DNA from 3 places in the Arthrobacter monumenti genome. Region 2 is predicted to be linked to each of the others. Evidence: riboswitches for the same ligand, from Rfam matches in the RefSeq annotation. Region 2 holds a riboswitch; each other region holds the start of a gene.
What was found. Region 2 has a riboswitch for S-adenosylmethionine ahead of ACX80B_RS13320 (flavin reductase family protein). Riboswitches for the same ligand answer to the same signal wherever they lie in the genome.
Positions count from the first base shown of each region.

Region 1: another riboswitch for S-adenosylmethionine. It lies ahead of ACX80B_RS06020 (MFS transporter); the one in region 2 lies ahead of ACX80B_RS13320 (flavin reductase family protein).
Region 3: another riboswitch for S-adenosylmethionine. It lies ahead of ACX80B_RS16395 (LLM class flavin-dependent oxidoreductase); the one in region 2 lies ahead of ACX80B_RS13320 (flavin reductase family protein).

Region 1 covers NZ_JBTNCY010000003.1:260,940-271,627, reverse strand. Annotated here, with positions in the region: gene ACX80B_RS06040 (YdcF family protein) at 1-507, opposite strand, end outside; tRNA gene ACX80B_RS06035 (tRNA-Lys) at 549-621, opposite strand; gene ACX80B_RS06030 (hypothetical protein) at 766-1,413, shown strand; gene ACX80B_RS06025 (LLM class flavin-dependent oxidoreductase) at 1,467-2,834, opposite strand; gene ACX80B_RS06020 (MFS transporter) at 2,848-4,266, opposite strand; SAM riboswitch class IV at 4,232-4,356, opposite strand; gene ACX80B_RS06015 (acyl-CoA dehydrogenase family protein) at 4,425-5,642, opposite strand; SAM riboswitch class I at 5,706-5,794, opposite strand; gene ACX80B_RS06010 (DUF47 domain-containing protein) at 6,178-6,795, shown strand; gene ACX80B_RS06005 (inorganic phosphate transporter) at 6,796-7,800, shown strand; gene pstA (phosphate ABC transporter permease PstA) at 7,818-8,921, opposite strand; gene pstS (phosphate ABC transporter substrate-binding protein PstS) at 9,073-10,188, opposite strand; gene ACX80B_RS05990 (hypothetical protein) at 10,352-10,688, opposite strand, start outside.
Region 2 covers NZ_JBTNCY010000008.1:69,981-80,668, reverse strand. Annotated here, with positions in the region: gene ACX80B_RS13345 (aldo/keto reductase family protein) at 1-572, opposite strand, end outside; gene ACX80B_RS13340 (hypothetical protein) at 675-881, shown strand; gene ACX80B_RS13335 (YtxH domain-containing protein) at 996-1,352, opposite strand; gene ACX80B_RS13330 (GNAT family N-acetyltransferase) at 1,410-1,955, shown strand; gene ACX80B_RS13325 (acyl-CoA dehydrogenase family protein) at 1,952-3,193, opposite strand; gene ACX80B_RS13320 (flavin reductase family protein) at 3,359-3,871, opposite strand; SAM riboswitch class IV at 3,926-4,045, opposite strand; gene ACX80B_RS13315 (helix-turn-helix domain-containing protein) at 4,120-4,527, opposite strand; gene ACX80B_RS13310 (HNH endonuclease) at 4,535-5,899, opposite strand; gene ACX80B_RS13305 (RNA-binding S4 domain-containing protein) at 6,081-6,464, opposite strand; gene ACX80B_RS13300 (serine/threonine-protein kinase) at 6,804-7,718, opposite strand; gene ACX80B_RS13295 (pyridoxamine 5'-phosphate oxidase family protein) at 7,915-8,328, shown strand; gene ACX80B_RS13290 (class I SAM-dependent methyltransferase) at 8,374-9,009, opposite strand; gene ACX80B_RS13285 (SMP-30/gluconolactonase/LRE family protein) at 9,067-9,987, opposite strand; gene ACX80B_RS13280 (FkbM family methyltransferase) at 10,118-10,688, shown strand, end outside.
Region 3 covers NZ_JBTNCY010000012.1:72,576-83,263, forward strand. Annotated here, with positions in the region: gene thiD (bifunctional hydroxymethylpyrimidine kinase/phosphomethylpyrimidine kinase) at 1-247, shown strand, start outside; gene ACX80B_RS16385 (S8 family peptidase) at 657-4,442, shown strand; gene ACX80B_RS16390 (isopenicillin N synthase family dioxygenase) at 4,610-5,638, shown strand; SAM riboswitch class I at 5,774-5,872, shown strand; gene ACX80B_RS16395 (LLM class flavin-dependent oxidoreductase) at 5,966-7,369, shown strand; gene ACX80B_RS16400 (NAD-dependent epimerase/dehydratase family protein) at 7,424-8,479, shown strand; gene ACX80B_RS16405 (alpha/beta hydrolase family protein) at 8,469-9,137, shown strand; gene ACX80B_RS16410 (type I restriction-modification system subunit M N-terminal domain-containing protein) at 9,112-9,525, opposite strand; gene ACX80B_RS16415 (DUF3375 domain-containing protein) at 9,578-10,688, shown strand, end outside.

The DNA.
Region 1 (10,688 bases), on a different contig from region 2:
GAAGAGTGAGGAGACCAGGAACACGGCGAACGACACCAGCAGATAAGCGATGACGATAACCAGTCCTGTCGCGACCAGAGCCGGCCCAGGACGCCCGTCCAGAAGCAGAATAACGACGGCGGCGCTTGCCACTGCGAGCGCGGCACCGGTTCCCAGCGAGCGGGCTCTGGCCGGGCCCCTTCCGCGTCGCCTGCCGCTGCCCGTGCTGTTGCCGTTACGCTGGATGCCGCCGGGGCCCGATCTGTTGCCACTGCTGAGCCCACTTGCGACCAGCAGCACGATCAGCGCCAATACCGAGAGGGTGGCCGGACCCAATACGGTCAGCATGAGGAGACTGCCGAATATGGAGTCGAAAAGGGAACTCCCTGCCGGCCCGGAATACATCCAGAGGTTCAGTGGGATCAGGGCGGCAAACAGGAATGCCGCGTTGCCGGGATCGTGGCGGGCGCGGATCAGCCCTGCGGCGAACAGCGCGAGGAAGACCGCACCAAGGATCAGCAGAAACACGCTTCCAGCCTAGAACGCCTGACTGGTCCTGCTGTTAAGGGTGGGCCCCGTGGGGCTCGAACCCACGACCCACGGATTAAAAGTCCGATGCTCTACCAACTGAGCTAGAGGCCCCTCCAGTCTGTACACCACCGCGAGCGCTGCCGTAAGACCGAAACCACTTTATCGCATAAGAGCGAACAGTATCGACTCGCCCCATGGCGGGTGCGGACGGGCGCAAGGGCAGACATTTTTAGGTCCGAGGAGTAGAGTCGCGGCATGAGCGAAGACGTCAGTTCAAACGCACCGCGGCCGCATAAGCCGAAGCCGTTTGCGCCTGCCGACTTTGAGCCATTTGCCGGTGGCGCCGACCCCGCGCGCGTTTCCGAAGCTGCACATCTCGCGGCCCAGGCACTCGTGCACCACGGCCGGGCCAGTGACGATCCGGAGGTAACCGAACGGCTCGTCAAACTCGCCGACGAACAAGGTCTTGAAGCCGTCGCAGAGCTCTGGGCGGAAAGCCCTCCCCGATCCCTGCCGGGTGCGCTGTGGCGGCTGTACGCCCTGCGCACCGCCGCGCAGCAGAATCCGGAGCGAATCTCGGCCTATTTCACGGCCGGCAAGGATGTTGCACAGGTGTCCAACGTTGTTGCCGGGGTTGCGGAACCGCCCGGCGCCGAGGAAGTCAAAACGATGGCCAACACCATCCTCTCCGGCGCTTTCGAAGGAGATTTCGACGTCGCTCTGGAACGGTCGGCCGCATTCTGCCGGGTGGTCGCACTCGGCCAGGCGACCATGGCCGACGACTCCGAGATGTCCAACGAACACCGGGCGTCAAAGCTCACGCGCGAATCCCACCAGCTCGTGAAAACCGCCGAGGACCTGGAGCACGCCGCTGCATCATGGCGCCGCGGAGAACTCGACTAGAGTTTCCCGAAGCCTCTCGCTGGTCCCGTCAGGATCCGGGCTACTAAGGCGTTCTATCCCTGGAGATTGCGAAACCGTGCCCCATAATGGTCCGCCGGCAACCGCGATTCCCCACCCGTAATGGTCCCGCGGAACGTCTCAGCATCGGGAGTTCCCAGCAATCCGCGCCGGCGCAGTTCGGGCGAGACCAACCGCGCGAAGTCCGTCAGATCGGCTGGCCGCACTGCACTTGAAAGGTTGAACCCGTCGATATCGCCGACGTCCTGCCACCGTTCGAGCTCATCAGCGACCGTCCGGGCTGAACCGATAAGGACCGGCCCACGGCCGCCAATACCGATGAAGCGCGCCAGCTCGCGTGCCGTCCAGGTCCTTGATGGATCCATGGTTGTAAAAGCGGCGAGCGCGGACTGATTACCTTCGGTCTTGATGTATTCCAGCGGTGCGTCCAAATCCACGTCACTGAGGTCGACGCCGGTCCAGCCGGCGAACAAGGCCAGCGCCGCCTCCGCATCGATGTATTCGGAGTACTCGTTGAACTTCCCTTGCGCTTCTTCATCGGTTTCGGCCGTAATAACCGTTGCCATCGCGAAAATCTTGACGGCGTCCCGCTGCCGCCCGGACGATGCAAGTCCATCCCGCACAGAGTCCACCCATGTCCGGGTCATTTCCGGTGTGTAGCCGCTGAAGAAGATGGCTTCCGCATGCTTGGCGGCAAATTCCCTCCCGCGGGAGGACGCGCCAGCTTGGAACAGCAGCGGTGTGCGCTGGGGCGACGGCTCGACCAACGCAGGGCCGGGAACCTGGAACGCGCTGCCTTGATGGCCGATACCCCGGACTTTCTCCGGGTCGGTGTAGACATTGGCCTCGGTATCCACGGTGACTGCGTCGTCGTCGAACGACCCCTCCAGCAGCTTATAGACAACGTCCATGTATTCTTCGGCCCGGTCATAACGCTCGTCGTGCGGTATTTGTGCATTCAGTCCGAGGTTGCGGGCAGCGGAATCCTGGTAGGAGGTGACGATGTTCCATGCCACCCGTCCACCGGTCAGATGATCCAGGGTGCCCAGCCGCCGCGCCAGCAGATAGGGATGCTCGTAGGTCACCGAAGCCGTCACGCCGAATCCGATTCTGTGGGTCGCCTGCGCCAGGGCGGAGACCAGCAGCATCGGATCAAGCTGCGGAAACTGGATGCCACCGCGCACGGATTCCTCCGCGGAGCCGCCGAATACGTCGTACTGGCCCAGGATGTCGGCGAAGAAGATGCCGTGGAAGCCGCCTTCCTCCAGGGTTTGGGCCAGTGAGGTCCAATAATCCAGCTCGGTGTAGCGCCGGCCCTCATCCCGGTGATGCCGCCATAGCCCCGGGGATTGATGGGATGGCACGAGCATTTCGAAGGCGTTGAACAGCAGCGGTTTTGGCACGAAGGTGCGCTCCTTAGAATTTGTCGGGAAGGTTCTTGTCCTGCGCGTACTCCCGCGCCGGATCCTTGGCGGCTGCGGCGGCTACCGCCGACAACGCGGCCAGCAGAGTGATGTAAGCGCAAATCAGCCAAGGCCCGCCGTTACCGAGTTGCAGCAGCGACGCGGCGACGAAGGGCGTGAGTCCACCGCCGAGCACCGCACCAATCTGGTACCCGAGGGAAACGCCGCTGTAACGCACGTTCAGCGGGAACTGCTCGGCAAACCACGCCGCCTGGACCCCATACATCGAATCGTGCAGGATACTGACTCCAACAAACATCACCAGCGGCAGCAGGACGAGCGGTCCGTGGTCGAGGAACCAGAAGAATGGCCAAATAAAGATGCAGGTGGCAATCGCGCTGGTCAGGGCGATCCGCCGTCGTCCGATCTTGTCCGAGAGCCAGCCCCAGAACGGCCCCCCGGCCAGTCCGATGGCGGACACGATCAGGATGGATGTCAGGGCCGAACTGTTGTCCCCGCGGCGTTCGGCCAAATACCCGATCACGTAGACGGTCAGCAGAACGTAGAGCCCGATTTGTCCCAGGCGCAGGCCAATCGTTACCAGCACCGCCCGCGGGTGGTTCCGGAGGACTTCCCGCACCGGCGAGCGCTCGACCTTGTTCTGGCTCTGCAGCTGCCTGAATTCCGGCGCATCTTCAACACCAAGGCGGATGTACAGTCCGACGGCGACCAAGACAGCGCTCAGCAGGAAGGGAATGCGCCAGCCGAAGGCGCTGAACTGCTCGGTAGTGAACACCGCCTGACTGATCGCAAATGCCCCCGTGGCCAGCAACATGCCGGCGGACGAGCCGACCTGCGTGAAGCTGCCGAACAGCCCGCGCATCTTTCGTGGCGCGTGTTCGACGGACAGCAGTGCCGAGCCGCCCCATTCGGCACCGGCGGACAGTCCCTGCAGCAAACGCAGCAGCACCAGGCCGACGACGGCGGCAGTACCGGCAGTCGCATAGGTCGGCAAAACACCGATCAGCGTCGACGCGATGCCCATGGTCAGCAGCGAAAAGACCAGCAGCTTCTTGCGTCCGATCCGGTCTCCGAGGTGGCCGGAGATGATTCCGCCCAGCGGCCGGGCCAGGAAGCCGACGGCAAAAGTGGCGAACGAAGCCAAAATACCGGCGACAGGCGAAGATTCCGGGAAGAACTGCTGGTTAAAAATCAACGCCGAAGCCATGCCATAGAGGTAGAAGTCGTACCACTCAATGGTGGTTCCGACGAAAGCCGAAGAGAGCACGCGCTTGTTCTCACGCAATTGTGTCAGTCCGGACGGGCGCTCCTGCTCAAGGGCGGGTTGGTTCAACACCATGGAAGTTCCTTGCATCATCGGGCACTCCGCCACGGAAGCGCCGTACTTGCCGGCGGAGTCCTGTCGCTCCACACCGGCCGAATCCTCACCTGGGGCACCCCACTACAGCGTCAGAGGGTTGCCGTCCAACAAACCAGGGTTTTAGCGTTGGAGCTCTTGATTCTGCGTGTCACGCTATTTCGCTTGGATGGATGAGACAAACTCACAGGAGTAACACAACGCAACATGCGCTAACCGACGCTGCCGATGGCCCACAGCGACTGCGGGGTCGTTCCGTTGACCTCGAAGTCGCCAATCTGTTTGGCCTTGAACACAATCGGATTGTGTGTCGCGGCTGTCCGGGCATTGCGCCAGTGCCGGTCCAGTTGCTTGCTCCGGCTGGTCGCGGAGGCCCCTAAGGTGTCGAATAGCTGATCGGCGGCGTCGAGGGCCAGACGTGGCACCATCAGCTGGGCCTTGTCCACCGCCAGCTCGCCACGTTCGTAGCGTTGCTGGTCGGTGAGGTTACGACTGGGGTCCCGCGCGATATCCAGTTCCCGCGCCGCTTGCAGCACTATCGCCTCAGCGGCGAAGGCCTTCGCTGAAATCTGTCCGACCAATTGGAGAATGAGCGGGTCCTCGCGTACCGGAACGCCGGAGCCGGTATTGAATGTACGCTGACGACTCTCCACCAAGGACCGGGCATCGGCCAGGACGGCCCTCGCGATACCGGCCTCCACAGCCAGGATGATGAGTTGGAAGAAGGATTGCTCATGGCTGGTCTTGCGGCTGCGGTCGAGGACGTGGTCGTCCTCGACCTTGACGTTACGGAACGTCGTCGTGCCTGTCCCTGTCAACCGCTGGCCGAAGCCATCCCAATCGTCGTCGAGGAGGACGTTGGGGTCGGCGGTGCTGACCAGTGCGTAAACCCTTTCGTCCTGCCCCTCCACAGCAGCAGTGACCGCTATCCATTCCGAGAAGATGCTGCCGGTGCTGTAGTACTTCTGACCGTTAAGGGTCGGACCATCGTCGGTCTTGCTGATCAACGTATTCATTGTGCCCAGGGCGTTGCCGCCGCGTTCCGTCGAGGCGTTCCCGACGATTTGCCCCTTGACAATACGCGGATACCACACGTCCTTCACCCGATCCGGGGCAAAGCTCAATTGCTCAACGAAACCATAGTGCGAACGGTAGATATGGGCGACATTCGAGTCCGCCTGGGCCAATTCGATCAGCAACTGGATGAAATCGGTGAAGCTGACTCCAAATCCGTTGTGCTCCCGTGGCACGCGCAGTGCGCCAAAGCCAGCTGCGTTGAGCCTCTTGATGGAATCGAAGGGTAATTCCCGGCTTGCTTCGCGTTGCACCGCCCCGGCGGCGATCTCCTCGAAAATCGGCCGGAAGCGGTCTGCAAGCTCCTCGAAGTCAGTTGCTTCTCCGTCCGGAAACCTGCCGTACGCTGCTGCCATGATGATCCTTTCGCGGCACGGCACCCGCCGGCGGCCGGGAGAACGCCTGCGCGGCAGCCGAAATCTCCATCGGTCCTGGCGGTAGCACCGGCCTGTATAGGTGGTTGCTGCGGCTTCGTCGATCCAGGTCTCTCGGCCGCTCGGGATGGTAGCTCTCATTCGACACCATGGACTTCCCTGAAACGAAACCACTGCCGAAATTTCACGTAATGCTTCGCTGAACACGGGTAGCTGCCGGGCCGCCGCCGTCGGAAAACCGGGCTGAAAGGGCGGCGTGACTGCGTCTCATCGATACGGGTGGGCCGTTCCTGTTGACAGGGTTCGGTCGAAGTAGAAGACTGAAGGTGGTGTCGAACCGTGGCAGCCCCGGGCTCCAACTGATAGCCGCTTCGAGCGGCCTTCCGCCGAGAGGCGCTCCCGGTTCGACACCATTTTTATGCCCTTTCCGGCACTGAAGTAAAGTGGTGCCCGCAGACATTCTGCACGCGTGAGCCCGGCCCGTGGCACCATTTTTCGACAGGTGAAGGTGATGCAAGTGAAGTTACGCCTGTTTCCGCAGGAAAACGCCGGACTGGACCTTCTGTCACAAATGGCCTCCCAGCTGACCCTTGGCGTACAGACCCTATCGGAAATTCTCGGGGCGTCCACTGACGACTTCGAGCGGTTGGCCGAGCAGATGCACCAGCATGAAGCGAAGTCCACCGATCTGCACTACGCCCTGATGACCTCCATGCGCACCAGTTTCATCAATCCCTTGCCGCGCGAGGACATGTACGCGCTGTCGAGATACCTGAACGAGGCGATGGAAAAGCTCGACGGCGCGGCCGAACTGATAGCGCTGTACCGGCTGGACCGGCTCTCGGCCCGAGCCACCGAGCAGCTCGAGGTCATTGGCCGGCAGGCTGAATTGACCGTCCAGGCGATGCAGCAGCTCGGCGAGCTCGACGATCTTGAGGATTACTGGCTGGAAGTCCTGCGCCTTGCCAAACGCGCGGAACGGACCCACCGGATCTACGTGTTCGAGCTGCTCAAGGACCACAAAGCCACCCCCTACGCCCGGCGACGGGACGTGGCCAACCAACTGGTCGACGTCACCAAGGAGATGCGGCGTGTAGCCACGCATGTCGGCAGCATCATCGTCAAGGAATCGTAGGTGGAACTGTTCCTGCTGGTGCTGGTCGTCGGCTTTGCCGGCGCTTTTGCCTTCATCAACGGGTTCCACGACGTCTCAAATTCGGTCACGACGGCGGTCCGCACCAGGGCCTTGACCCCCACCATCGCGGTGTTGCTGGCTGCCATCTTCAACCTGGTTGGCGCCCTGCTGGGCACCACACTTGCCCTGTTGATCAGCGACGAATGGATCAGCCTGCCGTCCGGTGCGGAAGGGCTGGGCATCCTGTTGGCCGGGCTGGCCAGCGCCTGCCTCTGGGGTCTGGGTACCTGGTGGCGGGGGTACCCGTCGTCGTCGACGCACGCTTTGCTTGGAGGCCTGCTTGGCTCCGGTTTCGCCTCCACGCTGGTGGGCGGGAACCGGGTGGGGAATACCGACTTATGGCTGCAGATCGTCCTGCCGCTGCTGCTCTCCCCGGTGGTTGCCTTTGTGCTGGCCTTCCTGCTCGTCTACCCCATCACCTGGCTCGCCCGATACAGCCAACCACGCCGGATTAATCAGCGGTTCCGAATGGCCCAATCGGTCTCCGCTGCGGCGTTCGCCCTTGGACATGGCCTGCAGGACGGACAGCGTTCGATGGCGGTAATCCTGCTGGGATTGATGGCCGCCGGTTTCGCTTCGGGCAGTGGCATGCCGCTCTGGGTGCAGCTGTTCGCAGCGACAACGATGGCGGTCGGGACGCTCTTTGGCGGTTGGCGGATCGCCCATACCCTGGGGCGCAGGCTGGTCCGGATAGATCCCATGCGCGGCAGCGTTGCACAGGGTCTGGGGGCAGTAATGCTCTTCGTCGGCGCCATTGGTCTGCACATGCCGGTCTCGAGCACGCACACCGTCGGTTCAGCCATTGTCGGTGCCGGCGCCAATCAACGATTCGACTCAGTCCACGTTGTCCTGGTGCTGAAAGTCGTGGCCGTTTGGATCATGACCGCTGGCGCCACGGCGCTCATGGGCGGCATCTTTTTCCTCGCCCTGAATCCCATTTTGTAAGCTGAGCGGCAGGGCGGTCAGCGGCCGGTCTTGGGGGCGAAGAAACGGGCAATCAACCGCGCAGCAAGATTCAACAGCATCACCATAATGATCAGGATCAACGCCGCAGCCCACGCCCGCTGAGCACTCGGATCCGGATTCGACGGCGACGTCGGCGTCAAAATCTGCGTATAAATAAACGTCGGCAACGACGCCATCCACCCCGAAAACACATTGAAATTAATCGACGTCGCAAAACCCGCCGTCACCAAAATCGGAGCAGTCTCCCCCACCACCCGCGCAATCGCCAACGTCACACCCGAAGCAATACCCGAAATCGCCGTCGGAATAACCACCTTCATAATCGTCCGCCACTTACGCACCCCCAACGCATACGACGCCTCACGCAACTCATTAGGAACAATCTTCAACATTTCCTCAGTCGAACGAACCACAACCGGAATCATCAACACCGACAACGCCACCGCAGCCACAAAACCAGTCTTCGTCCCCGGCCCCACCACCACGGCAAAAAACGCCACAGCAAACAAACCAGCCACAATCGAAGGAATACCCGTCATCACATCAACAAACAACGTAATCGCCTTCGCCAACCGCGTCCCCTGCCCATACTCAACCAAATAAACCGCAGCCAACAACCCCACCGGAACCGAAATCAACGTCGTCCACAACGTAATCAACAACGTACCCACGATGGCGTGATAGGCACCGCCCAGGACAGCCGTTCCGTTGGCCATGCTGCTTTCGTCATGCTGGCCGGTGATTCCACTCATCGACGTCCAGAAGAGGTTCGACGTCAGCCCGGGCAGGCCGTTCTCCAGCACCGTCCAAAGGACCGAGATCAGCGGCAGGACCGCGATGATGAACGCCCCATAGACCAGGCAGGTCGCCATTCGGTCCTTGGCCTTGCGCGCTCCCTCGACCGTCCACGAGATCCCGGTCAGCCCGGTCACGAAGAACACAGCGGTCAGGACAGACCACCCAAGGATGCTGAAACCGGTAAGGGTCATCACGGCAGAGGCGATAATCAGCGCTGCTGCCAGCACGACCCACGGTGCGTAGTTCGGCAGCTGCCCTTTGGTCAGCCGTGATTTTGTGCGCGTCAGCGTCTGGTTAGCCATTTTGTTGCTCCATGAAAGTGGGCTGGAAAACAGCGCCAGGGTGCTGGCACTGTTTTCCGGCGGTGGTACGTAACTGCGGCACCGCCCGCCCGGTCAAGTCGGGCGGGCGGTGCCAGCGTAGGGATGAATGCGCGGTTTCCCGGCTGTGTGGTTAGCCGGCCGCCGAGATCGAGTCGATTGCCGCGGTTGCCTGCTCGCGCAGCGCCGGAGACAGCGGGGCGCTGCCTGCCGATTCGGAGGCGTCCTGCTGGCCCTGCTTGCTGACGACGTACTTGCCGAAGGCTTTCACGAGTCCGGCTGTGGTCACGTCCTCATACTCGCCGCAGTAGATCTGGTAGGAAATCAGGACGATCGGGTAGGCGCCGCTTTCAGTTGTGGTGCGGTCCAGTTCCAGCGCCATGTCGCTCTCCCCGCGGCCCTCGACCGGAGTTGCCGCCTCCACGGCCGCTGCCGCGGACTCGGAGCTCAACTCGACGTACTCCTCGCCCACTTTTACCTGGACTGTGCCCAGCTCGTCGTTGACGGCGGAAGCGTCGGCATAAGTAATCGCACCGGGAGTGTCCGTGACAACGCTGACGACGCCGGAGGTTCCCTTGGCGTTCTCACCACGGAGGTCGGCGGGCCAGTTGCCGTCGGCCTCGGTGGTCCAGACATCCGGGACGTTCTCGTGGAGGTAATCTGTAAAGTTCTCCGTGGTCCCGGAGTCATCCGACCGGTTGACCGGAGTGATCTCCAGGTCCGGCAGGTCCGCATCCGGATTCTGTTCCGCGATAGCGTCGTCGTTCCAGTTGGTGATTTCACCGGCGAAGATTTTTGCCATGGTTTCCGCGTCGAGCTTCAATTCCCCAACACCCGGCAGGTTATAGGCGACGGCGATCGGCGAAATGTAGGCCGGAACCTCGACGATGTCCTCGGAGCTGCACACCTCCGCAGCCTGGGCGATCTCGTCTTCCGTCATGTAAGAGTCCGAACCGGCGAAGTCAACGGCACCGGCGAGGAATGCCTCCCGGCCAGCACCGGAACCATCCGGCGAATACTGCAAGGTCACACCGGAGTGAATCCCAGCGAAACCGGCCTTCCAGGCGTCCATTGCCGCCTTCTGGGATGAGGCGCCGGAACCGCTCAGCGTTCCTGTGAGCGAAGAGCCTGCGGTAGCGCCCTCACCCTCGGGCGCGGTGCCGGTCGCGTTGTCTGTGCCGCAGGCTGAGAGAGCCAGTGCGCCTGCTGTGAGAACGGCCGCTGCGCGGCCATATCGGAGAGCCTTCACTTAGTTGGTGCCCCTTCCAAGGTCCCGTGGAAACGATGCACGGTTCTGCACCGGTCCAGCTTTGTTCGTACACCTTTGAAGGTATTGAGCCCAGGTAACGGAACCCTCGGGGACAGGAGAACAATGGGTGAACGGCAGCGGTACTTTCGGTTCCGCCCCGTGGTTACCGGCTGGCGCTTCGGATCACTGCCACGATGGCAGCGATGAGCAATCCCAGCAGGAGCACGACAAGGGTCACCGGCGCCAGGAGCAGGATTAAAACCACGCACAGGACCACGATCGCCTTGGTCTTGGTGCTCGCCCCGGACCACCCGGCTTTGAAGGCCGCCCATACCGGGTTCTTACCCGACAAACCCGCCTGCAGGGCTCCGAAACCGGCGTTCATCAGTGGACCACCACCGGCGGCGAGGTCCTCAAGCTTGTCCGCGGCCAGATCACCAAGCGTGCCCCCGGCGAGATCCCCAAGCTTGTCCACGATCTCGTCGACGTCGACCTTTTCC
Region 2 (10,688 bases):
ACATCGGACTCGATAACGCGCCACAGCATGGAGTACTGCGGCTGGTTGGAGATGAGGTGGACGCCCAGTTCTTCGGCCAGCTTGTGCCCGGCGCGGATCTGGTCGGCAGTCCATTCGCTGACTCCGATGTAGAGTGCCTTGCCTTGCCGGACGACGTCGGCAAACGCCTGCATCGTCTCCTCCAGCGGGGTTCCGAAATCGTACCGGTGTGCCTGGTACAAGTCCACGTAATCGGTCTGCAGACGGGTCAGGGAACCATCGACCGATTCCATAATGTGCTTCCGGGAGAGCCCTGTGTCGTTGTGTCCCTTCGGCCCGGTGGGACCGAAAACCTTGGTGAAGATTTCCAGTGATTGCCGGCGCTGGCCCTTCAAAGCCTCGCCGAGAACAGTTTCCGCTGCGGTGTTGGCGTACACATCCGCGGTGTCGAAAGTGCTGATCCCGGCGTCAAGGGCGGCATGCACACACTTGGTGGCGACGTCGTTCTCCACCTGTGAGCCGTGGGTGAGCCAATTGCCGTAGGTGATTTCCGAGATTTTGAGGCCGCTGTTTCCGAGATATCTAAAGTCCATGAGTTCGAGCCTATCGGAGGACTTTTGCCAGCGGTACGTCCCACCCCAAGGTATTTCCTAGGACGGACTGCGAAATTAACGGCATACGAAAGGAGGTGCGTGATGATCAGCGACAATTACATTGAGCTAACCACAGACCGGTTGGAAGCTGAGTTCGCCAAACTGACGGGGCATCTCGAAGCATTTCAGCACAGTCCCCAACGGCGGGAGCAGATTAACCGGGAAATCCGGTTGATTGCCTTCGAATTGCGGTACCGGAACAACCTCTTGGCGCGTCAGATTCAAGCATGCGAGGCGCACTTCCTGTAGGAAGGGATTTTCCTGTAAGCCGCCCAGGGCCGGATGTGGCCGGATCCTGACAGCTTGACGTGCCCGACGACGACAGTAACCGCCCGACGACGGCGGGAAATGCCGCGCCGCAGGTCAGTTGTTGGTGGAAGGCCGGGTCTCGTCGGATTGAGCCTGGAAAGGCTGCGGCTCGACCTTGTATGGGTCGCCACCGCTCGGCCCCGTCTCCGTAGCCTGCCCGTTGTTGCTGGCGTGCTTGCTGTGGCTGACCCGGTCCTGGATCTTTTTGGCAGCTTCGCTGGCCTGGTCCTTTACTTCGGGCGCCTTGTTCTTCAACGTCTGGGTTGTCTTAGAGACCTTGTCCTGAACCTTCGGGTCCTTCCATAGTTCATTGGCTTTGGTCTTCAGCTTTTCGTAGCTTTCCCGGCCGGACCGTGAACCGAGGACGTAGCCGACGGCTATGCCCGTTGCCAGTACAATTTTGTTTTTCATCGTGGCGCTCCTGTCATCAGTGTTGAACTGCTTAATTCGAATCTAGTCGGGAAGTCCATGGATGTCACCAGCAGATTCGGCCCATCGGCGAGGGTGAAACTTCGCCGCGCCGTTGACTCGGATGCCGGTGCAATCGGCGCCTTAATCCGTTTCTCCAAGTCGGAAGCCATGCCATGGCTGTATGTTCCGCACACGGCCAGGGAGGACTCATGGTGGGTCGCGAATGTCCTGCTGCCCGGCTCCAGCGTGTGGACCGCCGTCGTCGATAATGAACTCCTCGGCGTCCTGGCTCTGCGGCCAGGCTGGGTCGATCAGCTGTACGTCCTTCCCTCCGGACAGAGGACGGGAATTGGCCGGCTCCTGCTGCAGCAGGCCAAGGACCTCAACCCGGAGGGACTTCAACTCTGGACCTTTCAGCGTAATACCAACGCTCGTGGTTTCTACGAGCACGCAGGCTTCACCATCAGGAAGATGACCGACGGCGCCGGCAATGAAGAGCGCGAACCGGATGTGCTCTACGCGTGGCTGCCCGGCGCAGCGTCGTCGGAAACTGCGGCAGGCGCCCACGCGGCGACGTCTCTAGTGGACCGGCCTCGTTCCTAGGTGTACCAGGTCGGTTCCGGGATCTCACCGAGCAACGTGTGGCGGCCGACCTCCCGGTATTTGTAGGGGAGCGGGTCATGCAGGCTGTGGGTGCGCAGGTTCCGCCAGAAGATGTCCAGCCCGACGGCGTTGGCTGTCGCCCGGGCGCCGGTCAGCTCAAAGATCTTCGTGGCGGTCTCAAGACCGTCGTCGATGATGCGTGCCTTCGCCGCCGCAATCCGGACGGCGATTTCACCGCGGACTTCCGGCGTCAGGTTTTCGCGGTCGTCATGGAGGACAGCACTGATTTCCCGTCCTGCCTGGTCAATCAGCGCGGCGTCGGCCCACAGCTTGGACTGCAGCCGGCCGTAGCCTTCCGCCACGTACCACTCGTCGGTGGCGCGTTCCTTGTTGTCCCCGCCGTAGGGCCACGCTCGGCTCGTCGAGCGGGTGTACGCTGCCGCCGTCGTCAATGCGCCTTCCGCTATGCCCAGATAGAAGTTCGCGAACACCAGCTGGATGGCCGGCACGTTGAGGGTGTTGTAGACCAGCGGTTGGAATTCGCCGTCGACGAATCCTGCGGCATCCGACCAGTCGATGCGCACGTCCTTGATCTCTACGGATCCGGATTCCGTCAGCCGCTGGCCGAGGTTGTTCCAGTCCTGTCCGAAAATGATTCCCGGCTGGTCTGTCGGGACGATCGCGAAGACATGCGTTTCGGTTCCGTCCAGAACGCCTTCGATGACGGTAAGGTCGGCAACCTGCCCGCCGGTCGAAAAGGACTTGCGGCCGTTGAAGGCGAGTTGGCCGTCCACCTCGTGGATGATCAAGTCGCTGTCGCGGGGATTGACGGCTCCGCCAAAGAATAGATTGTCCCGTGTGTAGAGCTCTTCGACGGCGGCAATCTGGGCATCGGTTGCGACCAGGCGTGCGGCCCAGGCCCAGAGATAGTGGTAACCAAGCAGCTGCCCGATCGAGCCGTCGGCCCGGGCGATGATCCTGATGACCTTATATACGGTTTCCCAGTTCTGCCCGCCACCGCCGTGCTCGACCGGGCCGAGCAGAGTGACGAGGCCCGAACTTTTGAGCAGCTCAACTTCGGCCCGTGGTGTCTCGTTGGCTCTGTCCCGTTCGACGGCGTCAACCGCGAGGATGTCCGCGACTTCCTGGGCGCGGTACAGCCATTCGTTCGGGTTTTTTGGCCGGGGAGTGCCGGCCCATCGGTCGTTCAGTTGGTTTGTGTCCAAGGTGGTGGTCATTGTGGGGTCCTTTCATGGGGCCGTTGCGGCAGGTGAATTGGGCAGGGTGAAACGAACAGAGGGCAGGTAGGAAGCAGGGGCCGGGGCTGGAACAGGCAGGACTGCTGGAGTTACTGGAGCCCTTTTCCCCGGGGGAGGCCGATGGGCAGGAAGAAGACGAGTGCCCTATACGAGCGCGGGTTGCTTCAGATGATGGAAAGCAGAGGCATGGAAGACCAGCGGACCGGGCGAATTCTCCTGGGTGGAGGTGCCGTGGACCCGTAGCAGGACCACATCATGGTCGCCGGCCGGCATTTCCTGTTCGACGGAACATTCCAGCCAGAGAGCCGCGTTCTGCAACAGGATGGCGCCGGACTCGGTGGTATGGAGATCCAGCCCGGCGAACCGGTCGGCTGACTTCGACGCGATCTGCAGGCATACGTCCTCGTGCCCGGAGGCGAGGATCGAGACGCCAATCCGCTGGCTGCCGCGGAGAACGGGCCAGGTCCGTGACTTTTTCTGGACGGCAAACATTACCAATGGTGGATCGAGCGAAACGCCCACGGTAAACGAGGAGGCAACGATTCCCTCCGGCTTGCCATCGACGCTGGAGCACAGCGCGGCAACTCCCGAGGGGAATCCGCTGAATGCGCGACGCAGGGCGTCGGGACTTAGATCGGCATTTAGAGACACGCTCACACTTCCTCTGCAATGAGGCGATTCCACTCATCGGCTGTGAACGATGCGGCGGAAACGCCGTACTTGCCAGTCGGGGGTGTTTTCCCGATTGACCTAATCATCACCTGGAGCACCCCACTACGGCGAGAGGGTTGCTGTCCAGCCGGCCAGGGCCTGTGGCTGGAACTCATGATTGCGTAATAAACGCTAAGCCCGACAGGGCGAATGGTCAAAGAAGAGCGGGAAATAGTTCGTAAGATTCCGGGAATTCATTCCTCCTGGCTGGGCGGATGTTCAATGGCGGCACGCTCCTCCAGCCAGGCGAGGACATCATGAGGGCGGATACGTCGGTGGCTTCCGCGGTACTCAACAGCAATAGTTCCATCGTCAGTCAGATTGCGCATGTAGGTATTGGAGACGCCGGCAAGCTGCGCCGCCTGCGAGGTGTTGAGTAGTTTCTCGCTGGTGCTGATCGTAATGGCCTCATTGTTCGCAAACCGATTCAGCAGATCGAGAACGGCCGCCGTTGCTGCTTGGGGAAGCCGGACGCTGGTGCCGTTCACAAAAACGGTGGCATCCGGCGATTCGCCCAATGCGGCCGCAAGCCTTCCGGCATCGTCCGACGACAGGGCGTTGTGATGTGAAGTCTTGCTCAGTGCTGTGCTCTCCGAAGGCATGCCACCATCATGCCTTGGCCGGAGTTGCTCCCGGCAGACTAGGCGCGGTGGACCAATAGACGTGTCCAGTTGGTGTGGACGTTTTGGTCCTATACCGGCTGCCTCTGTCCGGACCGGTGTCCGGTGGGTCGGGAGCCGCCTGGACCGCCCATCCGGGTGCTTCCTTGGCGTAATTGCAGGCTTCGCAGAGCCCGCGACCGTTGGTTTCGTTGGTTTGGCCTCCGGCGGACCAAGGAACCACATGGTCGGTGTGGCGGATCGGTGCATCGCACCAAGGTGTTCCGCAGATTTGGTCGCGTGTTGCAATGAAGCGTGCCAATCCCTTGGGGAAAAGCCGGGACCGTGAGTCCATGCCGATGAGTTGGCCGGAGACCGGTGCTGTGTAGAGGCGGCGGATCCAAGCTTCTGCCGCCGCTGTGCCCTGCCGTGCGAGGTCCCGTCCGGTTTGGGCCGGAATGACTCCATAGCCTGGCAGGAAGGCAGGTTCGCCATCGCCGGCCAGCAAGGTCCGGTCTGTCATCACCACTTGTACGTCTACGGCGGGGGCGTCGGCCTGCCACTGCCCTGTGATGCGTTCGACGAAGGTGTCTGCCATGAACTGGCCGCGCCCTCGTTGATCACCTTCGGCGCGTGGACCGTTGGCTGCCCGCGTAAGTGCCGCCAGCACTGCCACTCCCTGGGAAGCGGGCAGCAAGGCCGTCACATAAGCCATGGCGTCAGGCGCGGGCCTGCCCGTGACACTGCGTTCATTAGTGGCCTTGGCAGCCCGCCGCACAACCGAATGCGGATCGAGTTTGTATGAAACCTTGCGTGCTTCCGCGGCGAGACGTCGATCGCTCAATCCTTGAAGGTAGTCCTGGTCGGAAGCTATTTGGTGGTCGACTTCTGCGCGGTCCTCAACTGTCAGGCAGGCGGTTTCTTTCACCAAAAGCGTGGCCCGCCATTCCGAAACCTTACCGGCGGTCAACGCCTTCAGGGTATGGGGCATTTCGTTGACAAGAGCTTTGGAAAAGCCGAGGTGCTGGTTTCCCTGATGGGGGGACACCCGCCGGGCAAGTGCGATTTCGCCAGCGATTCCCTTCCCCTGCTCCTTCTTCGGCATGCCCATGGCCGCTTGATCCTGTCGCTGACGGGAGTCGAAGTCCGCGGCGAATCTGGCCTGCGCTGCTGCGGCCGCTGCTTTGAGGTCCTCCAAAGCACCGATACTGTCAATGCACTCCTTCTTGGAGGCGACTTCCAAGTGCCTGAGCTCTTCTATCCATACTGCGATGGAATCCGGGGCGGTGATCGGGGCAGCCCAGGGGGAGCCGCCGTCGGCCGCATTGGCGCGGACCGACGTCTCAGTTGCCTCTGTAGCTGAATTGCCGAACATGTATCCACCGTATCCAGGGGCGCGGCGCAGTAGGGAGAAAAATGTTCGAATGTGGATGGCGAAGCCCGAATGGCAGGTTGTGGAGGACGAGTGATTCATGGAATGACGCTCGTGAATGGCCAGATGCGGCGCCTGCTTGCGGGACCGTGGTTTGGGAGGACTGGGACGGTGGGGGAGTCCGTTAGTCTCCGCGCCGGAAGCGTTCGAGCTCACGGCGGTCCTTCTTGGTGGGTCGTCCCTTACCTCGGTCGCGCTGGGGAAGGCCGAGCGCCGGCAGGGCCGGCCGTTTCGGAGTGCGGTCGGTGTAGCAACGGGTGGCGGCATCGGCACCCACACGCTTGGCGATCAGGCGCCGGACCTCGAGGACGCGTTCAAAGCCGGACTGGCGAATGCGGATGGTGTCGCCTGGAACCACGGTCTGCGAGGCTTTCACCGGGGTGTCGTTCAGGCGAACGTGATGGGCGCGGCAGGCTGCGGTGGCTGCGGACCGGGTCTTGTAGATGCGGATCGACCACAGCCAGGCGTCCACCCGCACGGTACTGAGGTTGCTGTTTGGAGTACTCATCGGAAATCGAGTCTAGTAGCCGTCATCATCCAGAGGCATGGCCGCCGTCGTAATTTCGATGCCGCTGCACCGTTCCCAGCGTCCTGACAGTTCGCGACCGGTGACTTCCCAAGGTGCGTTGTTAACGTTGTTTCTACCTCATGAAGGTGCGAGTGAAGAACGATCAGCCCAGGCTGGTCAACGGTGCCGGTGAGCGTTGGACATTCCCCCGTGTCCTTCGCTCACCGGCATTTTCCACTCGAAGCAGTAAGTCGGGCGGCAAGTCGAAGTACTAAGCCGGCAGGCGGCAAGGCAGAAAGCGGGGCGATCGTGGTCCGGCTCAGGCGCGTCCAGGTTAGCTCAAGCGCCGGCCAACGCGTGGGCAGCCTCGGCGGCGGCGGGCCGCTGTCCCGGATCGACGGCGGTCATCGACTTCAGCACCGCGGCCAGGCGTGGCGGCAGACCGGACGGGATTTGCGGGCGGCGCATTGTCCTGGCGAGCATCGCGGCCATCGGGATACCGCTGAAGGCGGGCTTTCCGCTGAGGCACTCGATCAGCACCAGGCCCAGCGAGTAGATGTCGCTGGCCGGACCGGCGGCGGACTCGCGGGCCTGCTCCGGACTGGTGTACAGCGCGGTCCCGAGGGAAAGTCCCGGCGCAACCGCTTTACCGTACGCGGCACTGCCGAAGTCGGTGAGTTTGGCATGCGTACCCGACCGGTGGGAGTTCGCCCCGATCAGGATGTTCGCGGGTTTCACATCCCGGTGCACGATCCCAAGACCGTGGATGTGCGCCAGCGCCCGCAGCAGGTCGAAACCCCAAGCGGTCACCTCTGCCGGCGTCCGGCGGGCCTTTCGGATCAACTGCCGCAAGTCCGCGCCCTCCACCAACTCAAGGCACATGTAATGATGTTCGACGCCGGCATCGGCGGCTTCGGTTCCGTGTTCCAACAGGCGGACGACGGCGTCGTGCCGGGCTTGGCCGAGCAGCGAGGCTTCGCGGTGACACCGGGCATGGAGGTCTGGATCCCCGGCGGGTTCGGAATACACCTTCAGGGCGACTGCCTTGTCCTGCTCCAGATCGAAGCCGCGGTACACGGTGGCGGCAGATCCACGGCCGAGTACGCCGTCCAAGCGATAGCGGCCGACCCTGTTCATGGGGACGCGGTGCGGCCCAGATCCGGATTTGGGGACAGGCATCGCCGGGGCAGCGGGACCAGTTGGCTGGCTGACCCTGCCCAGTTGTTCCTCGACGAGCCCGGATTGCAGTTTCATGATGTTAATTGTTCGGACCATTCGGGCTCAAAGATGGGTGGCTGACCGGCGTTTCGTGCATTATCTTTTTGGCCCTACCTTTCGGGCAGCAGGGCGCTTAGGCTGGGGAGCGAACGACGAGGGCGTGCTTGCAGCCCGAGCCGGAGGCTTCGTTGGAAGGTGAATTGTGGATCCAAGAGAGAACGAATATCGGGGGATGCCTGGCACCCTCCGCGTCGGCGAGGACCTGACGGTTGATGAGTGTTGGAATCTACTCACCACTCAGCAGACCGGGCGGGTCGGATTCGTGCGGGAGAATGCTGTAAACATCTTTCCCGTCAATTATACAGTGCTCGATCGTGGTATTTACTTCCGCACGGCTGAAGATGGCGATATCGGCCGGTCGTTGCCGCTGGAGCCCGGTGCGTTCCAGGTGGATGTGGTCAAAACTGCCGAAATGGCGGGCTGGGCTGTCCTCGCTCAAGGCACGGTGGAGCTGGTCGAGGATGAGGAATTGCTTACCAATCTTTGGGGCAGCGCGATGGAAGAACCGTGGGCGTCAGGCCGGCGGACCAGCTTCGTCGGAATCCGTTCTGCAAGCGTTACGGGCCGCAGGGTGCACACCGCCTGAGTACTGGGCTGACTGTTGAATTCCGAACTCCGGCGATGGTGACAGTTAAAGCGTTGAATTGTTGACCGCATGCAGAAGGGTGTCGACGGCGTCGTGCCCTTCGTCTTGCGGGCCTTCCGGATCCGCCGCAGTATTCCGGACTATCTGCTCCGCAGCGATGATGCTCAGTCCTTCGGCCGCGGCGAGCAGCATCCCCGGAGTGTAGAGAATGTCCGGGTCTTGTGGTCCTCCGGTGCCGCGGGTGAGGTTCTCCTTGTCGTGCCCGATCACCAGCAATGTCCCGCCGGGTGCGAGCCACTGTGCAGCGCGGCGGATCACGTTGCTGTTCGAGTCCGCATCCAGATGCAGATAGGTGATGATGATCAGGTCGTACTTCCGGGACGGTTCCCAGCGCGTGGCATCGCCGAGCTGCCAGTCAATGGCGATACCTCCGGCCGTGCCCCGGGCGCGCGCAATATCCAGGCCCTCGGCGGAGAAGTCGACGGCGGTGACTTGCCAGCCACGGTCGGCCAACCAGACCGCGTTCCTCCCGTCTCCGGTGGCCAGATCGAGCGCCGTGCCGGGATTGAGCGGCCCGCCGATTTCCTGCAGCTTCCTGTGCGGCCGGGTGGACCAGAGACCACCACCCTCTCCGCTGGAGCGTGCCTCCCGGTATCGTTCGTCCCAGGCTTCAGAATCCATGGCTATCCCTTCAGGTCGCTTCACTGGCGGCTCCACAGACGGCCACACTGGTGATGCTCATTTATGAGGCCGCGCGGAGACGGCCGCGTCCGACGTCGTCGTCCTGATCCGGTACATACTGGACGACGCCGTGATGTACAGGGCCGCGCCGTCGTCGCCACCGAAACACAGGTTGGCAACGCGCTCCGGCACGGGAATGCGCTCGATGAGTTCGCCAGCAGGAGAAAAGACCTGTACCGAATCCCAGCTCGAGGTCCAGACATTGCCGTCCCGGTCCACGCGGAATCCGTCCGGCAGCCCCGGGCTTACCTCGGCGAAGATCCTGCCGTTCTTGGCATGGCGGCCCTCAAAAACGTCGTAGGCGTGAATCGCATGCCCGCCCGGCCTCCCCGGAACAGGCGTTCCCGGCGGGTCGACTGACGAGTCCGAGACGTAGAGGATCGACTCGTCCGGCGAAAAGGCCAGCCCGTTCGGCATCTCGACGTCGATCACCACCGGGTCGAGTTTGCCGCTCGCCGGATCGTACCGGAACACGTAGTGGTCGCCGTACTCAAGTTCGCCAGCGTGTCCCTCGCCGGCTTTTCGGATGCCGTATGACGGGTCGGTGAACCAGATTGTGCCGTCGGAAGCGACGACGACGTCGTTGGGTGAGTTGAGCCGTACCCCGCGCCAGGAATCCACGAGCGTCGTCAGCTTTCCGTCGTCGTCGCGCTCCACCGCCCTGCGGCCATGGGAGCACTGGATTACAGCACCGTCGAGGTCAAGCGTGCGGCCGTTTGTGTACTCGGCATTGGCCGAATACACGCTCAGCTCCCCAGACTCCTCGCTGTACTCCACGATCCGGTTCGCGGGAATGTCGCTGAACCGGACGGCGCGGCGCTCCGCCAGCCACACCGGCCCTTCCGCCCAGGTGGTGCCGGTCGCAACTTTTTCCAGCTCGGCGCCTTCTGCAATCAGTCCGGATCCCACCATCGTCATTACCTCTGCCTCCGCTGTTTCCCAAAGTCCCGTCTAGAATAAGCGACATGGACAGCACGACGACGGCACTCAGTGTTTTGCCAGCCTGCACCCGGCAACCGGTCAAACTCGATGCGTACCGTGATGGCGCGTGACCACAATCGACGCTTCTCCCCGTTTCCTGCGCCCAGGTGCTCTGCATGAAATACTGCTGAAGCTTGCCCGGCTCCGCATTGTTGAGCCGGAAGTGGCGGGACTGCAGGCTGTAATCTGTCCGGGCGACCAGGTGTTCGACGTCGGCGCGGGGTACGGTATGTACTCATTTCCCCTGGCGCAGCTCGTCGGTGGAAGCGGTCGCGTGCACTCATTTGAACCGCAGCAGCATCAGGGACGGGTGCTTCGGCTGATCCGCCGGTTGAGCCGCTCGGGTCAAATCAATATCACCAAAGGGGCGCTTGGTGCCGGGCACGGCGAACACAGCCTCGTGTTGCCCACCCGTTTCGGCATCCCGATCCATGGCCACGCGCACGTGGCCGAGGGCGTGCAACAGGTGCGGACGCCCTCGTTTGGGAGTTCCAGGAACCAGGCAACCTCGATGACCACCATTGATTCCTGGTGCGCCGCGAACAATGTGGGACCGGTTTCGTTTATCAAGGTCGACGTTGAAGGTTTTGAACCGGACGTCCTCGACGGCACCACAGGCACCATCGATGCCTGGCGTC
Region 3 (10,688 bases), on a different contig from region 2:
CGACGGCGAGACGCTCGAAGTGCTTCGCGCACCGAAGGTCGGCGAGGTAGCAGTCAGCGGAGCAGGTTGCTCACTCGCAGCGGCCATCACGGCTGAGCTGGCCAAGGGCGCTTCTCCCCTGGGCGCTGCCCGAACCGCAAAGGAATTCGTGACCGCCGGGATCCGGGCCCGCGTGTCCTCGAACGCCCCCTTCGACGCCGTTTGGCAGGGCAGCGCTGTGCAGAAGGCGCCGGCAGCAGCGAGCTAGAACAATCAGAGACCTTCAGAGGCGTGGCATCCGATCGGGTGCCACGCCTCTTGTCGTGCGGGCAGGATCGATGGCACGCCTCAGTGCGCAGGCCGAAACGGCTTCGCCCATCTTGTCGTGCGCCATTGTCCCGGAGGATCCGCTCATGTCAAGAGGTACCAGCCAATTCTGAGTCGATTCATGGCCATTGGTTGACACCCTTTCAGGTTACCCAAAGGGTGGTAAATGGTGGTCTGGCCGATCGGGGGGCAGGCCGCTCTCCAATGGAGAATCCGGCCAGGGCCATCCTGCCAGGATTCCCGGCGGTGACTGAGTTGAATTGTGTATGCACTGCAATGGCACTGCCGCCCACCGAACTCGCCGATAAGGTCGATGTCGCGGCTCATGGCCACCCTCAATGAGGAGAAGAATGAGCAAGAAACTCCCCCACAAGGCCGGGACACGCGTCCTGGCCTCCATAGCAGGATTGGCAATGGCCACAAGCTTCTGCGCTCCTGCGATGGCAACCCAATCGAACACCGACGAGAACCGTTCCACCCACGCAAATCCATTCCTGCAACTGCCCGCGGAAAAGCTCGGCGGCAACCTGGCAAACATGACCGGCAAAGTCGCCGTTTATGTCCAGTTTGAAGGCGAAGGCGCCTACGAACAGACCCAGCCTGCCGCCGTCGAAAATGGTAACAAGAAGCCGGTCGACAAGCCCGCAGCGGTCAAGCAGATCCGCAAGAACATCAAGGCCAAGGCGAAAGGCGTCGTCAATTCTGTCGACGGACGGCAGCTGTACGTCACCACCAATACCCTTCCCGGCGTTGCCGTCAGCGCGGACGCGGACATCCTGAAGGAACTGGCCAAGCGCGACGACGTCGTCAAGGTCACTCCGATTGTCCCCAAAACCCGGGACAACAAGGGCGCCGTCATCGACACCGAGGCCCTCAACACCTGGGTGGAGCGGGATGTGACCGGCGAAGGCGTCACCATCGCCGTACTCGACACCGGCGTCGACTATACCCACGCATCCTTTGGCGGCCCCGGCACCGTAGAGGCGTACCAGAAGGCGCAGGCCAGCGAAACGTTGCCCGCCGACGATTCCGGCCTGCTCGATCCGGAGAAGTTCATTGGTGGCTGGGACCTGGTCGGCGATGACTACAACGCCAATCCAACCTCGCCCAGCTACCAGCCGGTTCCGAATCCGGATCCCAACCCACTGGATTGCGCCAGCGCCGGACACGGATCCCACGTCGCCGGCACCGCAGCAGGGTATGGCGTCAATGCAGACGGCAGCACCTTCACCGGCGACTACTCGGAACTGACCACCGGGGAAGTCAACGACATGCGTATCGGCCCGGGCTCGGCTCCCGAAGCGCAGCTTGTCGGCATCCGGGTCTTCGGTTGCGCCGGCTCAAGCGCCGTCGTCGGACAAGCCCTGGACTACGTACTGGACCCCAATGGCGACGGCGATTTCGGTGACCGTGCCGACGTCGTCAATATGTCCCTGGGCTCCGACTTCACTCCGACTGACGACCCGGAAAACGACATTGTCAACGCTCTGACCGATGTGGGAATCCTGTCGGTGGTTGCTTCCGGCAATGCCGGTGACGTGTACGACGTCGGCGGCGCCCCGGGCAACGCACGCTCGGCTTTGACCGTGGCCAACAGCGTTGGTTCCCAGATCACGCTGGACCGGGTCGATGTACTCGCGCCGGAGGATTTGGCAGGTCAAAAGGCCGGTCAGTACAGCGTTAACTACGACTACGCCGCAGCCACCACGGAGGAACTGACAGGCGATGTCGTGTTGGCTCCCGAAACCAACAAATTCGGCTGTGATCCCTATACGGCAGAAGAAGCAGCCGCGCTGGCAGGCCACTGGGTCTGGATCCAGTGGGAAGAGAACGGGGCATTTCCTTGTGGCTCGGGTCAGCGGTTCAATAACGCCGAAGCGGCAGGCGCCAACGGTGTCGTGCTTGATTCGCCACGGTCGGTGTTCAGCGCCGGTATCGCCGGCAACGCCACCATTCCGGGCGTTCAGCTGAACAATGAAAGCTCGGACCAGTTGCGTCCTGCCGCCGAGGCCGGAACGCTGACCGTCCAGCTCAGCCCGGAATTCCTGGGCGCGATCGCAGCCGATTCGGATGCGAAGGACACGCTCAACGCCAGCTCCTCCAGGGGCGTACACGGCAGCAACGGCGTCCTCAAGCCCGACGTCGCAGCTCCTGGCACGCTGATTGGTTCTGTGGCCGTTGGCTCCGGTGATGGTGTGGCGGTCAAGTCCGGCACGTCAATGGCCACGCCGATGGTTGCCGGTATCGCCGCGCTGGTCTACAGCACCGGCGTGACCGACGCCCGGCAGGTGAAGTCCATGGTGATGAACACCGCCGTGCACGACATCCTGGCCGGCAATGGCGTTCCCTTTGCCCCCAACCGGGTCGGCTCCGGCCGCGTCGATGCGCTGGCTGCTGTCAACACCGATGTCTATGCCTACGCTACCGAGGACGCATCGCTTGTCTCGCTCGCCTTCGGCATCATCGAGGCGGGCACCGCTCCGGTTTCGATCACCAAGAGTGTGACCGTCCGCAACACGGGTGACACCGGTCAGTCCTACAACGTCGCGTACGTTCCTGCGGTGGAGACGCCGGGTGTTGTCTACTCGACGCCGGGCAGCGTCACCGTCCGGCCGGGAGGCGAGGAAACCGTCGAGGTCACCATGACGATCGAGGATCCGGCTGCGCTGCGGCACACGCTGGCTCCGACCATGGACACCTTCCAGCTCGGACTGCGCAGGGCATACCTGTCCGACGCTTCAGGTTGGCTCGAGCTGACGGCAGCGGATGCGCCGAAGCTGCGCGTTCCGGTCCACTCGGCACCACAGCCGGTTTCGGCAATGACCGCCGGTGAAGCACTGAAGTTCGACGACGACAAGGACCTGAGCACTGACGTTCCGTTCGAGGGACGGGACCTGTACCAGGGAACCTTCACCGACGGCTCGCTCTACTCCTCGCTGGTGGGGGCCTTCGAGCTCGGGGCCGAAAGCCCGCGGCTTGCCGACGACGAGGTCGCTGTTGAGTCCTCGCGCCGGGTTGATCTGCAGTATGTTGGCGCCGGATCGAATGTTCCTGCCCTGGCAGCCGCAGAGCAGCCGCTGGACAACGCGATGATCAACTTCGGTGTCAGCACCTGGCAGAACTGGTCGGCCATGACGCCTTCGACCAGTGTTGGTGTCGAGATCGACATCAACACCGATGGCAGGGCGGACTACCTCGCCCGGACCGGCATGGCAGCCGGACTGGATCTGGTGCTGGTCTTCCTCTACGACCTGGAAACCGGAGAGCAAGTCGGCCTGCAGGTCATGAACAACATGGCCGGCAACGCGGACTTCCAGACGGAGAAGACCAACCCGTTCGACACGAATGTCATGACGCTGCCGGTTGCATTCTCCGACCTGGGCCTCAACCCGGAAGCGGCGAAGGACATCAGCTACCGGGTAGTGACCACCAGTTACTACAGCGCTGACGAGGAAGGCAACGCCGTTCCGGTCGACTCCACTGATTGGATCTCCTACAACCCGGTCCGCCCGGCTGTATGGTTCGAGCCAGGCGAGTTCGACGGGCCGGCAGACCTGTTGTTCGACGATCACGAAGGCAACGGCGTCACGGCACACCGGGCCAAGCACGTAACCGATGCGCAGGCGCTGTTCCTGCACCTGCACAACAACACCGGCGCCATTGGTGCGGGAGATCCGAACTTGTACCAGGAGGAATCGCTGAAGACCTTCGGCGGTGCCGATGGCGGCAAGGCCGAGGTGTTGCCGCTCGAGGTCGGAACCACCGACGACGGCGGTGAGGACGACGGGAACGGCAAGCCGGATTTCGTCCCTGAGCCGGCGGACCGGAAGGACCTGAAGAAGGACAGCAGGATCGACCTCGGCCTGGACGATGAGAAGTTCCCCCGCGGATCCTCCGACGTCGTCCTGGAGAACCTCGACGCCGGCGCCTGGGTCCACGTCTACCTCAAAAGTTCCAGCCTGGGATGGCACGAGGTTTCCGCGGACGGCACCGTTACGGTGACGACCCCGGAAGACACCCGCCCTGGCCGGAATAAGATCGTGGTCTTCGACGACGAGGGCGAGCTCCTCGGTTGGGACAAGATCAAGGTTGTTGGAACTCCGCCGGACAAGCTGATGGAGAAGCAGGACGGCTAAAGACCTTGGGATGGGGTAACCCAGTCTCAGGATAGATGAGGGGCCCGGGCGGTATATCCGCCCGGACCCTTCGCCGTCCGCTTCACGCCCAACAGCGACGCCGGGAAGATGAATTAAACCGTAATGTTCATGCTTCTCATTGCGGCCGCCGGTGCTAGCCTGCGAACATGAATGCACCTCAGGCGACGATTCCCGTCCTGGATATGAGCACCGCCCGGCTGGCCGATGGCAGTTTCAATCCGGAGTTCATCGACCAGCTGCGCGATGCAGCCCATCGCGTCGGCTTCTTCCAAATCACCGGCTACGGCGCCGCCGACGGGCAGGTGTCCGCACTCCTCGATTCGATGAAACGCTTCTTCGACCTGCCTCTGGAGGAGCGGCTCAAGCTGGACAACCGGAACTCCCCGCACTTCCGCGGGTACACCCGGATGGGCACCGAACGGACCCAGGGGCAGGCCGACGCCCGCGAGCAACTGGACTACTCGCCGGAGAGTGAACCCGTCGCCGAGTATCCGCAGGATCAGCAGTATTGGCTGCTCCGTGGCCCCAACCAATGGCCGGACGAGGTTCAGCCGGGGCTGCGGGAGAACGCCATGGCCTGGGCGGAACTAATGTCCAACGTTGGCCAGGAGCTGCTCTCCGCCATCGGAGTGGGTCTGGACCTACCGGAGGATTACTTCGACGAGCCGTTTGCCGGCACTCCGCACTGGATGGGGAAGCTGGTGCATTATGTCGGTGGCGTCGTTGAGGACGCCGGCAACCAGGGTGTGGGAGTCCACGCGGACTATGGTTTTGTCACCTTGCTGTTGCAGGACATGGTCGGCGGGCTCGAGGTGCGGCCGCCGGAATCTGACGAATGGCTGCCCGTGGAGCCGATAGAGGGCGCACTGGTGGTCAATCTGGGCGAGATGCTCGAAGTTGCCACCGACGGCTTCATCACGGCCACTGTTCATCGCGTCACTGCTCCGCCGCCCGGCGTCGACCGCTACTCGGTGCCCTTCTTCTGGGCTCCGCGCCTGGACGCAATCATCGACCCGGTTCCGCTCCCCCGCGGCCTACAAGCTGCGTCCCGCGGCAGAACGGACGATCCGTCCAACCCGATGCTCTCGAGCTTTGGCGCCAATATGCTCAAGGGCCGGGCGCGCGCCCATCCCGACGTCACCGAAAAGTTCCACCCGCAGTTGCTTCCCAGGTAGGACGCTCGCCCCATTGCGCCGCGACCCGCATTGGATTCTCCACACCGTCCCATCCCTCCCCTGAGGAATCGCGTTACGGATTGTGACCGGGGAGAATTTTCGTTACACGGGCCATTTGGGGTCCAATAGAGGCTGTAACCATCCCGAGCGGCCGAGAGACCTGGATCGTTGAAGCCGCAGCAACCAAGTCGTGTTTCGACACGAAAAAGGTGCTACTGCCAGGACCGATGGAGAAGCATCAGCTGAAGCAGACTCTCCCGCCCTACCCGGCGCGGAGCTATGCGGCAGGATGTGCATTCCATGGGCCGATTCGAAGGAGCCCCTGCGATGACAACGAACGAGAACTCCCCGCGGCACGTCCGCTTCAACGCCTTTGACATGAACTGCGTCGGCCACCAGTCGCCTGGACTGTGGCGCCACCCGGATGACCGGTCCGCCAATTACACCGATATCCGCTACTGGACCGAACTGGCCAAGACCCTCGAGAAGGGCTTCTTTGACGGGATTTTCATCGCCGATGTGCTGGGTACCTACGACGCGTTCGGCGGCAACCGCGACGCGGCGGTGCGCTCCGCCGCCCAGACACCGGTCAACGATCCTGCACTGCTCGTCTCTGCCATGGCCCTCGTCACCGAGCACCTTGGCTTCGGCATCACCGCCGGCACCGCCTACGAACATCCGTACCCGTTTGCCCGCCGGCTCTCCACACTGGACCACATCACCAATGGCCGTGTCGGCTGGAACGTGGTGACCGGTTACCTGCCCTCCGCGGCCCAGAACCTGGGCGCGAAGGACCAACTGGAGCATGACGAACGGTACGACCACGCCGATGAGTACCTTGAGGTCATCTACAAACTGCTGGAAGGCTCCTGGGAGGACGACGCCGTCGTACGCGACCGCGAAACCGGCGTCTTCACCGACCCGGACAAAGTCCACAACATCGTCCACGAGGGCAAATACTTCAACGTCCCGCTGAGCCACATCAGCGAGCCCTCACCGCAGCGCACTCCGGTGATCTACCAGGCCGGCGCATCCCCCCGCGGCATCGAATTCGCCGCCGGGAACGCCGAGGCGATCTTCGTCGGCTCCCCCACCAAGACCCGGCTGAAGGAAACCGTGAAGAAGATCCGCGACGCCGTCGAAGCCGCGGGCCGAGACCGGCATTCGGTGCGCATCTACACACTGCTGACCATCATCACGGACGAGACCTCGGAGAAGGCAGACGCGAAGCACCAGGATTACCAGCAGTACATCAGCAACGAAGGGGCGCTGGCGCTGATGTCCGGCTGGATGGGCGTGGACCTGTCCGGCCATGACCTGGACGAGCCGATTGGCAATGTGGATTCGAACGCCATCCAGTCCGCGGTGACGAACTTCCAAAAGGTGAACGACGATGGCACGCCGTGGACCCTGCGTGACATCGCCGAGTCGGCGGGCATCGGCGGCTTGGGTCCGCGCATGGTCGGGTCCGGAGCGGAAATCGCCGAACAGTTGATTTCCTGGGTGGACGAGACCGACGTCGACGGCTTCAACCTTGCCTACGCCATCACCCCCGGGACTTTCGAGGACGTCATCGAATTCGTGGTGCCGGAACTCCAGAAGCGCGGCGCCTACCCCACCGAATACGTCGAAGGCACCCTGCGGAACAAGCTGTTCAACAAGGGAGACAAGCTGCCCGACGAACACAAGGGCAGCAGCTTCCGGATCGGAAGTGCGGCACTGGCCCACTAGGTACGGTTCGGGCGGCGCATTGTTGTGACGCCGCCGCATTGCTACCGTCAGAGCATGCGTATTGCGATCGTAGGGGCTACCGGAAACGTCGGGACGGCGCTGTTGCGGCGCTTCAAGCAGGCAGCAGCAGAGTACGACGGCGAGGTGGAGCTGGTCGGAATAGCCCGGCGGCTGCCGGACGGGAAGGCAGAACCGTACGACGGCGTCACCTGGGTTCGGCACGACGTCGCCTCGGGCGGGCACGCAGAGCTTGTCGACGCACTCAAGGGGTGCGACGTCGTCGTACATCTTGTCTGGGTGCTGCAGCCGAACCGGGACGAAGAAGCAATGCGGCGCATCAATGTGGGCGGCACCGCCAATGTGCTCGCTGCCGCCGCGGAGGCCGGTGTTTCACAGATCGTTTGCGCCTCCTCGCTGGGTGCCTACTCTGCCGGGCCGAAAGACCGGCTCGTGGACGAGAGCTGGCCGACCGATGGGATCGAGTCTTCCCACTACAGCCGTTTCAAGGCCGAACAGGAAGCACTATTGGACGATTTCGAGGCGGAACACCCGGACATCACCGTCTCCAGAATCCGCCAGGCACTGAGTTTCCAGGCCGAAGCCGGCAGCCAGATCGCAGGCTACTTCATCGGATGGCTTCCTACGCCGTCCATCCACCGGCTGCGCATCCCGGTATTGCCATTTCCCGCCGAATTCATCTTCCAAGCCGTACATGCCAACGATCTGGCTGACGCGTACTGGCGCGTCATCGATCAGCGCGCCGCCGGAGCATTCAATATCGCCGCTGACCCGGTGCTGGGCCCGCACGCCATCGCCGCATTGGTTGGCGCCAAACGTTGGCTGCCCGTTCCCGCGTCGCTGGTGCGTGCCCTGGTCCAGGTTGGCTGGAAGCTCCGGCTGGTGGCGCTCGATCCCGGCTGGATCGATATGGCCCGCGGCGCGCCTCCGATGGATACCACCCGGGCACGATCGGAACTGGGCTGGTCCCCGAAAGTGGATGCGCTCTCCGTGATCCGCGAGCTGCTGGAAGGGATAGGCACCGGGCGGTCGATCGATGCTTCGCCGAGCATGGGATCGCGCTCCAAGCGGGCAGCCGGCCATGACCGCTGAAACACCAATAACCATCACCGCCGGAGACGACACCGTCTCAGGCGTCTACGCGCGCCCCGAGTCGCCGTTCGCCACCATCGTCATGGCCCACGGGGCCGGAGCCGGCATGGACCATCCCTTTATGTCCGGCTTCACCCGTGCCATGAGCGACGCCGGTGCTGCCACCCTGCGCTTCAACTTCCCGTACCGGGAAGCCGGCAAGAAGTTCCCCGACAAGCCTCCGAAAGCCATCGCCACCTGGCGGTCCGTCATGGAGGAAGCCGCCGCCCGTTCCGAGGGCGAACCATTGTGGGCGTCCGGCAAGTCTTTCGGCGGACGGATGGCCTCAATGGCGGTGGCGGAAGGGATGGTGGCCGCCGGTCTCATCTACCTCGGCTATCCGCTGCACCCACCGGGCAAGCCGGAGAAGATCCGGGACGAACACCTTTACGGCCTGACCGTGCCGATGCTCTTCCTGCAGGGAACCCGCGACCCCTTGGCCAGCACGGACAAGCTGGAGCCGGTCGTGGCCGGCATTGGACCAACCGCAACCCTTCGTTGGTTCGAGGGAGGCGACCATTCCTTCAACGTTGCAGGCAACAAGCGCCCCGCTGAGGAAGTCGGAGCCTCGCTGGCCGGACCCGTCGTGGAGTTCATCCGCGCCCGAATATGCCTCTGACCTGCGCGTTGTCCGTAGACTCCTGCAGTCTGGCCTTAAGGTTGAGCCGTTGGATGAGAACGACGATGTCTCCCACCCGCCACTCCGGAAAAAGTGCCCTCCGGCGAACGCCTCCTGAACTGTTTCCAGATCGAGGCCGATCAGGGAACGGATGAAAACGGTTGGCCCGGTTCTCGTCGGCCGTGTGTTTGTCGTCGAGGCGGCGTAGGAATAGCAAGTAGGTGATCTGCTCGATCACCTCCAGCGGATTGGAAATGCCGCCGGACCAGAAGGGGTTCCATACGCCATTGACTTGGCTGTTGAGTTCCCCGGTAATCACATGGTTCAACTTAACCGCTGCCAACGACAGCGAAGACACGGCCAGCCAAGCTTTTTGTTGATCAATCACGGTATCGGGACAGGAATCTTTATCTGTCGGTACCAGTCGATAGATTGGACCTGTGAGTGTTCTCCGCACGGCCATGGTCGCATCCCGGCTTCAGAAGGACGACCCTGCTTGGATCATGCTGCGTGGCAGGAACGCTGCCGTCGCCGTCGCCATACTAGGACGGCATCTGGGCGCCGAACAGCGTCGGCTCGCCGCACCGGTGCTCTTCGACAGGATCGAGGAGGATCTCGAGGAGCTGCGGGGCAACGGGTTAGACCTACCGCAAACAGCCCAGGCCTACTGCGCCGACTGGCGCAACGACGGCATACTCATTCGGCGAACTGCCGACAGAGCCAGGGAAGAAACACTGGAACTGTCCGAGGGCGCCCTAACCGCCATCCGCTTCGTCATTCAATTGGCCGAACCTCGCCCGACCGTCACCGAGTCAAGACTGGCCACGATCCTGGATCGGTTGCGCACCCTCGCCCGGGACACGGACCCCGACGTCGAGACCCGGCTGGCCGCGCTACGCGCCGAACGCGACCGGATCGATGAGCAGATCGACCGGGTCCAAGGCGGCGACGTCGACGTCCTGCACACCGAGCAAGCCGTCGAGCGGATCCGCGACATCCTCTCCCTCGCCGAAGAGGTGCCCGCCGATTTTGCCCGCGTCCGGGCGCAAATGGAGTCCCTCAACCGGAATCTGCGTGAACGTCTCATAGAACAGGATGGGCCGCGTTCATCCGTGCTGGAAAACATCTTCCGCGGTGTGGACCTGCTCGCTGAGTCCGAGGCCGGCCGCAGTTTCTCCGGCTTCTACGCCTTGCTGCTCGATCCTGAACACGGGCTCGAATTCGAGGACAGTGTCGCGGGCATCATGGACCGCGACTTCGTCGAACAGTTGTCGCCAACCCAGCTACGCGTACTGCGGCGGCTGTTGCCCACGTTGCAGGACCGAAGCTCGGAAATCCATGCCGTGATGACCGCCTTCAGCCGGAGCCTTCGCCGCTTCGTCCAGAGCCAGCAGTTGCAACACGAGCGGTTGATCAGCCGCCGGTTGCGCGAGGCTCTAGGCGAGGCCATGTCGACGTCGACGCGGGTCAAGCCCTATGTGAAAACAGATATGCGGCTGGACTTGACCAGCGTTCCGCTCGATTCCGTCGCCTCCTTGAACCTGCACAATC